Regions from separate parts of the Pseudogulbenkiania sp. MAI-1 genome, predicted to be linked through region 1. Evidence: predicted binding sites of a transcription regulator. Region 1 holds the regulator's gene; the other holds the start of a gene.

What was found. Region 1 encodes sigma-54, which starts transcription at its own class of promoters, with help from an activator protein. Its sites were predicted from a motif close to CTGGCACGCTTCATGCTT; they were not measured.
Region 2: a site for sigma-54 is predicted at 2,272-2,289, ahead of PSEMAI1_RS0106955 (NarK/NasA family nitrate transporter). Genes of this name have one in related genera too.

Annotation. Positions count from the first base shown of each region.
Region 1 covers NZ_AZUR01000001.1:3,439,970-3,444,794, forward strand. The annotation lists gene lptA (lipopolysaccharide transport periplasmic protein LptA) at 1-440, shown strand, start outside; gene lptB (LPS export ABC transporter ATP-binding protein) at 437-1,165, shown strand; gene PSEMAI1_RS0116100 (RNA polymerase factor sigma-54) at 1,171-2,574, shown strand; gene hpf (ribosome hibernation-promoting factor, HPF/YfiA family) at 2,642-2,971, shown strand; gene ptsN (PTS IIA-like nitrogen regulatory protein PtsN) at 3,090-3,551, shown strand; gene hprK (HPr(Ser) kinase/phosphatase) at 3,544-4,500, shown strand; gene rapZ (RNase adapter RapZ) at 4,481-4,825, shown strand, end outside.
Region 2 covers NZ_AZUR01000001.1:1,508,913-1,513,737, forward strand. The annotation lists gene PSEMAI1_RS0106940 (CmpA/NrtA family ABC transporter substrate-binding protein) at 1-332, shown strand, start outside; gene ntrB (nitrate ABC transporter permease) at 357-1,271, shown strand; gene PSEMAI1_RS0106950 (ABC transporter ATP-binding protein) at 1,275-2,066, shown strand; gene PSEMAI1_RS0106955 (NarK/NasA family nitrate transporter) at 2,489-3,700, shown strand; gene PSEMAI1_RS0106960 (bifunctional protein-serine/threonine kinase/phosphatase) at 3,835-4,825, shown strand, end outside.

The DNA.
Region 1 (4,825 bases):
AGAGCAAACCGATCGAAATCAACGCCAACAGCGGCACGCTCGACCAGCTGAAAGGCGTGACCGTGTGGGAAGGCAACGTCGTGGTGACGCAGGGCACGCTGCGCGTCAACGCCGACCGCGTCGTCGTCACCCGCGACGACAAGGGCAACCAGACGGTGCAGGCCACCGGCAAGGTAGTCACCTTCCGCCAGAAAATGGACGACAAGAACGAATACATCGAAGGCCAGGCCAGCCGCCTCGACTACACCGGCATCACCAACACCGCCGTGCTCACCGGCAACGCCCGCGTCAAGCGCGGTGAGGACCTGGTGATCGGCGAGGTCATCACCTACAACACCCAGAGCCAGACCTACCAGGTCAAGGGCGGCGCCGCCACCGGCCCCAACAAGGGCCGCATCACCGTCATCCTGCAGCCGCAAACCACCGGACAACAGCCATGACCGCCAGCGTACTGAACGTCACCCGGCTGAAGAAGCGCTTCAAGAAGCGCACCGTGGTCAAGGACGTCTCGCTCAGCATCGAAAGCGGCGAGGTGATCGGGCTGTTGGGCCCCAACGGCGCCGGCAAGACTACCAGCTTCTACATGATCGTCGGCCTGGTCGGGGCCGACGACGGCCAGATCCTGCTCGATGAGCAGGACATCACCCACTTCCCGATGCACCAGCGCGCACGCCTGGGGCTGGGCTACCTGCCGCAGGAAGCGTCGATCTTCCGCAAGATGACGGTGGACGAAAACATCCGCGCCATCCTCGAGATCGCCGGCCTCAAGGGCGAGGAACTGGAAAAGGAACTGGTGCTGCTGCTGGACGACCTCAACATCGCCCACCTCAGGGAGAGCAACGCGCTGGCGCTATCCGGCGGCGAGCGGCGCCGCGTCGAGATCGCCCGCGTGCTGGCCACCCGGCCGCGCTTCATCCTGCTCGACGAGCCGTTCGCCGGCGTCGACCCGATCGCCGTGATCGACATCCAGAAGATCATCTCCTTCCTCAAGGAACGCGGCATCGGCGTGCTGATCACCGATCACAACGTGCGCGAGACGCTGCGCATCTGCGACCGCGCCTACATCATCAGCGACGGCGCGGTGCTGGCCTCCGGCAAGCCGCAGGCCCTCGTCGACAATGAAAAAGTTCGCCAGGTTTACCTCGGCGAACACTTCCACCTGTAATCGCCATGAAGCAGTCGCTACAGCTCAAGGTCTCGCAGCAACTCACGCTGACCCCGCAACTGCAGCAGTCGATCCGGCTGCTGCAACTGTCCACCGTCGACCTGCAAACCGAAGTGGAACGCTTCCTGCAGGACAACCCGCTGTTGGAGCGGGGCGACGAACCGGCCGCCGAGAGCGCCCCGGCCGACACCGCCGGCGGCGAAGCCGAAGCGGAACGCCACGACACGGACAGCGGCGACACCGGCGGCGAACTGACCGACTGGGGTAGCGGCAGCCGGCGCAGCAACGACGGCGACGACGATTACGACCCGATGGCCAACGTGCCGCGCCCGGTCACGCTGCGCGAACACCTGCTGGCGCAGCTGGGAGAAATCGCCCTGCCCGAACGCGACAGCGCCATCGTGCAGCTCTTGATCGAAGAGCTGGACGAAGACGGCTACCTGACGACCGACCTGCAGGAACTGGCCGCCTCGCTGCCGCTGGAACTCGGCATCGAGGAAGACGAACTGGCGTTCGGTTTGAAACTGCTGCAGCAATTCGAACCGCAGGGCGTCGGCGCCCGCTCGCTGTCCGAATCGCTGGCGCTGCAACTGGCCCAGTTGCCGGACAGCACCCCCGGCAAGGCGCTGGCGCGCACCATCGTCAGCGAGCACCTCACCCTGCTGGGCAACCGCGACTATACCCGCCTGAAGCGCCTGCTCGATGTCGGCGACGTGGAACTGAAAGCGGCGCAGGCCCTGATCGCCCGCCTCAACCCCCGCCCGGCGGCCGGTTTCGGCGCCGACGACACCCGCTACATCATCCCCGACATCGCCGTGCGCCGCGTCAAGGGCCGCTGGCGCGCCGAGCTCAACAACGCCGCCGTGCCGCGCCTGCGCGTCAACCAGATGTACGCCCAGATGCTCAGCGAGAACCGCGGCGCCGGCGGCGAATTGAGCGCCCGCCTGCAAGAGGCCAAATGGCTGGTGAAGAATATTCAGCAACGATTTGACACCATCCTCAAAGTGGCGGAATCTATAGTCGAAAGACAGCAAGCGTTCTTTGAACACGGAGAAGTCGCCATGCGTCCGCTCATCCTGCGCGACATCGCCGATGAGCTGGAGCTGCACGAATCCACGGTATCCCGTGTGACGACGCAGAAATACCTGTTGTGCCCGCGCGGCCTGTTCGAGCTGAAGTATTTCTTCGGCAGCGCACTGGAAACGGACAGCGGCGGTGAATGCTCGGCCACCGCCATCAAGGCGCACATCCGCCAGATGATCGAAGCGGAAAACCCGGCCAAGCCCCTGTCCGACAGCGCCCTGGCGGACGAACTGGCCAAACAGGGCATACAGGTTGCCAGGCGCACGGTGGCGAAGTATCGTGAAGCCATGCAGATTCCACCGGTCAATCTGCGCAAGGTCCTCTGACCTTGAACTGAATCATCAGCATGCCCGGCAGCTTCTGCCGGGCAGTCAACACAAGAAGGAGTAAGGTATGAACCTCAAAGTAACCGGTCTCCACCTCGACGTTACCCAACCGCTGCGTGATTACATAGAAAGCAAACTCGAACGCGTGACCCGTCATGTCGACCATGTGATCGACGTGGCGGTGACCCTGTCTGTGGACAAGCTGGTCCAGAAGGCCGAAGTCAACGTGCACCTCTCCGGCAAGGACATCCACGTGGAGGCGACCGACGCGGACATGTACGCCGCCATCGACTTGCTGATGGACAAGCTGGACCGCCAGGTGCTCAAGCACAAGGAAAAACTGAGCGAGCACCGGGTGACGCCAGCCCCTTCCCCGGCCCCGGAAGCCACACTCTAAATCCTTGATTGGTAAAGCGGGAGCCGGGAGGTTCCCGCTTTGCTTTGCACGATCCTTTCTCTGTCACACCAAAGCAACGTAGAATCGTCAGGTTTTTGGCAGCTCTCAACAGACCCCTATGAGCCTGATCGGCAAAATCCTAACCCGGGACAATGTCCTGCTCGATCTCGACGTAGCCAGTAAGAAGCGCGTCTTCGAACAGGTGGGACTCCTGATCGAGAACACCCGCGGCATTGCGCGTAGTGAAGTGTTCGAATGCCTGTTCGCGCGCGAAAAGCTCGGCTCCACCGGGCTGGGGCAAGGCGTGGCCATTCCGCACGGCCGTGCCCGCGGCCTGAAAGAGGCTGCCGGCGTGCTGATCCGCCTCAAGTCGGCCATCCCCTTCGACGCCCCCGACGGCAAACCGGTCCAGATCCTGTTCGTGCTGCTGGTCCCGGAACAGGCCACCGACCTGCACCTGCAGGTGCTGTCCGAACTGGCCCAGGTTTTTTCCAGCCGGCCGCTGCGCGAGCAACTGCTGGCCGCCCAGAGCGCCGACGAGCTCTACACCCTGCTGACCGAATGGTCCCCCCATGCCTAGCATAAGCGTTCGCAAGCTCTACCACGACAATCAGCACAAACTGAACCTGAGCTGGGTCGCCGGCACCGGCGGCGCCGATAACCTGATCGGCAACGACGAACAGCGCCCGCTGTTGGCGCTGGTGGGCCACCTCAACTTCATCCACCCCAACCGGGTACAGGTACTGGGCCTGGCCGAGGTCGAATACCTCGACCGGCTCGAACAATCCGCCGCCAAGACCGCGCTCGACCAGCTGTTCCACAAGAGCATGTCGGTGGTGATGGTGGCCAACGGCCAGCCGGTACCCAAGCTGCTGCGCGACTACTGCCACACCCATAACGTGCCGCTGATGACCACGCCGCTGGAAAGCCCCTACCTGATGGATGTGCTGCGCATCTATCTGGCGCGGGCGCTGGCAGTCTCGACCGTGCTGCACGGGGTGTTCCTCGACGTGCTGGAAATCGGCGTGCTGATCATGGGCGACTCGGCCATGGGCAAGAGCGAACTGGCGCTGGAACTGATCTCGCGCGGCCACGGCCTGGTGGCCGACGACGCGGTGGAACTCTACCGCATCGGCCCGGAAACGCTGGAAGGCCGCTGTCCGCCGCTGTTGCGCGACTTCCTCGAGGTGCGCGGCCTGGGCATCCTGAACATCCGCACCATCTTCGGCGAAACCGCGGTGCGGCCGAAGAAGGTGCTCAAGCTGATCATCCACCTGGTCAAGGCCAACGACCAGGCGATGCAGGCGCTCGACCGCCTCAACATCCAGTCGGAAACCCAGGACATCATCGGCGTGATGGTGCGCAAGGTGGTGCTGCCGGTGGCGGCCGGCCGCAACCTCGCGGTCCTGGTGGAAGCCGCCGTGCGCAACTACATCCTTCAATTGCGCGGCATCGACAGCACCCGCGAGTTCATCGAACGGCATACCAACTTCCTCCGGGAACAAGAGCATGCGCCTGATACTGATTAGCGGCCTGTCCGGTTCGGGCAAATCGGTAGCGCTGCGCGCCCTGGAAGACGCTGGCTACTACTGCGTCGACAACCTGCCGGCCACCATGCTGCAGGAAGCGGTTTCCATCTACGCCACCTACGGCTACGAGCAGATCGCCATCAGCGTGGACACCCGCTCCAGCCCCTCGCTGGGCGCGCTGCCGGTGGAGATGCAGAAGCTGCGCGAGCGCGGCATCGACGTGCGCCTGCTGTTTCTCGAATCCAAGACCGACACGCTGGTCAAGCGCTTCTCCGAAACCCGTCGCCGCCACCCGCTGTCCGGCTCCGGCCTGACCGTGGAAGAA
Region 2 (4,825 bases), 1.9 Mb from region 1:
TCCTGGGGTCCTACGAAGACGGCCTGGGCAAGAAATGGCAAGACCCCAACCTGATGAAGTTCTTCGACGAGGGCAAGGTCAACTTCCCGTATCTCTCCGACGGCATGTGGTTCCTGACCCAGCACAAGCGCTGGGGTCTGTTGAAGGCCGACCCGGACTACCTGGGCGTGGCCAGGCAGGTCAACCAGATTGCGCTCTACAAGGAGGCCGCGGCGCTGGCCAAGGTCGCGGTGCCTCGCTCCGACATGCGCTCGGCCAAGCTGATCGACGGCGTGGTGTGGGACGGCAAGGACCCGAAAGGCTACGCCGCTTCGTTCAAGATTCGTGCCTGAGACCAGAGCTAGGGGGAAACCATCATGCAAGCCATCAAGCATGAAGCCAGTGTCGTGACCGGCACGGAGGGCAAGACCGTGGAACACAAATTGGCGGCCCGCGCCGCGTCCAAACGCCGTTTCCCGTCGCTGGAATCGGCCGATACCTCACCCGCCGTGCGCTTTCTGGTGCAGGCGATCAAGACCGTGGTGCCGCCGTTGCTGGGTCTGGCGCTGCTGGTGCTGGTCTGGTCCGTGGTTGCCAAATCGAGTGGCGGCCTGCCGGGTCCGGCGAGCACCTGGGAGTCGGCCAAGCTGCTGTTCGCCGACCCGTTCTACCAGAACGGGCCGAACGACCAGGGCGTGGGCTGGAACATTCTCAACTCGCTCGGGCGCGTCGGTGTCGGCTTCGGCCTGGCGGCGCTGGTGGGCATTCCCGCCGGCTTCATCCTCGGCCGCTTCGCCTTCGTCTCGGCGATGTTCGCGCCGGTGATCAGCCTGCTGCGCCCGGTATCGCCGCTGGCCTGGCTGCCGATCGGTCTCCTGGTGTTCAAGGCCGCGAGCCCGGCCTCGATCTGGGTGATCTTCATCTCCAGCGTGTGGCCGATGATCCTCAACACCGCCGCCGGGGTGCGCGCAGTGCCGCAGGATTACCTCAACGTGGCGCGCGTGCTGCGGCTCTCGGAGTTCAAGGTGTTCACCACCATCCTGTTCCCGTCGGTGCTGCCGCACGTGCTGACCGGGGTGCGCCTGTCGATCGGCGTAGCCTGGCTGGTGATCGTGGCGGCCGAGATGCTGACCGGTGGTGTAGGCATCGGCTTCTGGGTGTGGGACGAGTGGAACAACCTCAACGTCGAGCACATCATCATCGCCATCTTCATCGTCGGGCTGGTCGGGCTCTTGCTGGAGCAGGCGCTGATCCTGCTGGCCCGCCGCTTCAGCTTCGGTCAGGGAGTGTAAGCCATGGAAAAATTCGTCGAATTGCAGGGCGTGGGCAAGAGCTTCGATAGCCGCAAGGGCCGGTTCGTGGCGCTGCGCGACGTCAACCTGACCATCCGCCAAGGCGAGTTCGTGTCGCTGATCGGCCACTCCGGCTGCGGCAAGTCCACCGTGCTCAACATCGTCGCCGGGCTGTACGATCCGAACGCCGGTTTTGCGCTGTGTGGTGGGCGCGAGATCGACGGGCCGGGGCCGGAGCGGGCGGTGGTGTTCCAGAACCACAGCCTGCTGCCGTGGCTGACCTGTTACGGCAACATCTACCTTGCCGTGGAAAAGGTGTTCGGCCAGCGCGAGAACAAGTCCCAGCTCAAGGCGCGCTGCGAGGCGGCGCTGGCGCTGGTCAACCTGAGTCACGCCAGCGACAAGTACCCGCACGAGGTGTCGGGCGGCATGAAGCAGCGCGTCGGCATCGCCCGTGCGCTGGCGATGGAGCCCAAGGTGCTGCTGATGGACGAGCCGTTCGGCGCGCTCGACGCCTTGACCCGTGCCAACCTGCAGGACGAGTTGGTGAAGATCGTCGAGGCCACCCAGGCCACCGTGGTGATGGTGACGCACGACGTGGACGAGGCGGTGCTGTTGTCCGACCGCATCGTGATGATGACCAACGGCCCGGCCGCCACCGTGGGCGAGATCCTCGAGGTGGACCTGCCGCGCCCGCGCGACCGGCTGGCGCTGGCCAACGACAGCGCCTACCACGGCTACCGCAGCGCAGTGCTGGAGTTTTTGTATCAGAAGCATCTGCGACCGGCAGCGTGAATCCAAGGCCGTAGTACCTGCTGAAACAGGTTCTATCTATGTGGTGGTAACGCGAGGCGGGGAAGACGAGAGTCTTCCCCGCTTTTTTCATGCTCCGGACGGGGCGATGTTCCCGGCTGGTGCATCGGCGCACTTGTGCAGTGCGCCAGCGCTGGACACCAGGCGGAATGAGACCGTCCAGGCCCTCCTGGGACGGCTGACAGGGCTGGCACGTTAGTTGCTAGATCAATCTCGAACAATTCAGCTCCGGCAAGCCAGGCCAACGGAGGCCAGGCCAGCCGGGGAGCAGGGAAGGACCGATGCGGGTCTTTCGCCTGGCACGGACAACGGCGTCCGCTACCCGCAGTGAACACTGCGCGGCAGCGGGCGCTTTTTTTTGGGGTCGCGGTGGCAGCTTCGCACCGATAACGGGAGTAAGGTACATGAACAAGAGTTTCTGGAAGGCCGGCCATTGGCCCACATTGCTGGCCGCGTTTCTCTACTTCGATTTGAGCTTCATGGTCTGGTACATCCTCGGACCGTTGGCGATCCAGATCGCCGACGACCTGGCGCTCTCCGCGCAGCAGCGCGGCATGATGGTGGCCACGCCGATCCTGGCGGGTGCGGTGCTGCGCTTCGGCATCGGCGTGATGGTGGACCGCCTGTCGCCCAAGACCGCCGGCATCATCGGCCAAGTCGTGGTGATCGCCGCGCTCGGCGTGGCCTGGCATTTCGGCATCCACTCCTTCCACCAGGCGCTGCTGCTGGGGCTGTTCCTCGGCGTGGCCGGCGCCTCGTTCGCGGTATCGCTGCCGCTGGCCTCGCAGTGGTACCCGCCGGAGCATCAGGGCAAGGCGATGGGCATCGCCGGTGCCGGCAACTCCGGCACGGTGTTCGCCGCCTTGCTGGCGCCGGGCCTGGCCGCCGCTTTCGGCTGGGAGAACGTGTTCGGCTTCGCGCTGATCCCGCTGTCCATCGTGTTCGTGGTGTTCTGTCTGGTGGCCAAGAACGCCCCGCAGCGTCCGGCTCCCAAGGCGCTGGCCGACTACCTCAAGGTGCTGGGCGACAAGGATAGCTGGTGGTTCATGTTCTTCTACTGCATGACCTTCGGCGGCTTCGTCGGCCTGGCCGGCGCCTTGCCGGGCTACTTCCACGACCAGTACGGCCTGAACGCCGTGACCGCCGGCTATTACACCGCCGCCTGCGTGTTCGCCGGTTCGATGATGCGCCCGCTGGGCGGCGCGCTGGCCGACCGCATCGGCGGCATCCGCACCCTGCTGGTGATGTACACCATCGCCGCGGCGCTGCTGGGCGTGGTCGGCTTCAACCTGCCGCAGGCCTACGCCGCGCTGGCCCTGTTCATCGGAGCCATGCTGGCCCTCGGTTGCGGCAACGGCGCGGTGTTCCAGCTGGTGCCGCAGCGCTTCCGCAAGGAGATCGGCGTGATGACCGGCCTGGTCGGCATGGCCGGCGGCATCGGCGGCTTCCTGCTGGCGGCGGGCCTGGGCTTCGTCAAGCAGACCACCGGCAACTACCAGATCGGGCTGTGGCTGTTCGCCAGCCTGGGCCTGTTGGCCTGGTTCGGCCTGCACAGCGTGAAGCTGCGCTGGCGTACCACCTGGGGCTCGGCCAACGCCACCTCGGCACGGGTGTAAGAAGGGGTTACGATCTGGCCCGAAGGGGCGCAGGGGGAGGGGTGGAGCACCGTCCATCCCTCTTGCCCCCTCAACCGCGCATGAGCCCCGGACCGGGGCTCGTCGCACATGCTAAACCGGTTCCAGGAGAGATCATGGCGCTTGCCCTGACCGTCGGCCACGCCACCCACACCGGCCCCAAGCCGCGCAACGAGGACGCCCTGGCCTGCGTGACGCCGGAAGCCGAGCTGCTCACCAGCAAAGGGGCGCTGTTCGTGCTGTCCGACGGGGTGTCGAGCTGCGCCGACGGCAAGCTCGCCGCCCAGTCCAGCGTGCGCGCGGTGGCGGCGGACTACTACGCCACGCCGGAAACCTGGGAGGTCGGCACCGCGCTCGACCGCCTGCTGACCGCGCACAACCGCTGGCTGCGCTCGCAAGGCAAGACGCTGGTGGCGACGCTGACCGCGCTGGTGCTGCGCGGGCGGCGCTTTACCGTGGCACACGTCGGCGACAGCCGGCTGTACCGGCTCACCGGTGGCCGGCTGTTCTGCCTCACCACCGACCATGTCTGGGACGAGCCCTCGATGCGCCACGTGCTCAAGCGCGCCATGGGGCTCGACGAACACGTCATGGCGGACTTCCTCGACGGCGACGTGGCCGAGGGCGACGTGTTCCTGCTGGTCAGCGATGGCGTGTGGGGACCGTTGGGCGACAAGCGCCTGGACGAAGTGCTGCGGCTGCACGTCGACCCACAGCGCGCGGCCCAGGTGCTGGTGGACGAGGCCATCGCCGCCGGCACCAACGACAACCTGTCGGCCATCGTGCTGCGCGTCGACGACCTGCCTTCGGCCAACCTCGGCGACGAGTTGGCGCGTGGCGCCTTTCAGTCGCTGCCGCCGCGCCTCAAGCCGGGACAGGAGTTCGACGGCCTGACCGTGGAAGCAGTACTGAACGACGCGCCGTCCGGGCTCGCCTACCGCGTGCTCGACGCGACCGGGCGGCGCTGGGTGATGAAGACGCTGCCGCCGACGCTGGCGGGCGACAGCCAGGCCGAGCAGGCGCTGCTGGTGGAGGAATGGCTGCAGAAACGCCTGACTGCGCATTACTTCGCCGAGGTCAAGCCGCTGCCGGCGCGCCAGCACCTCT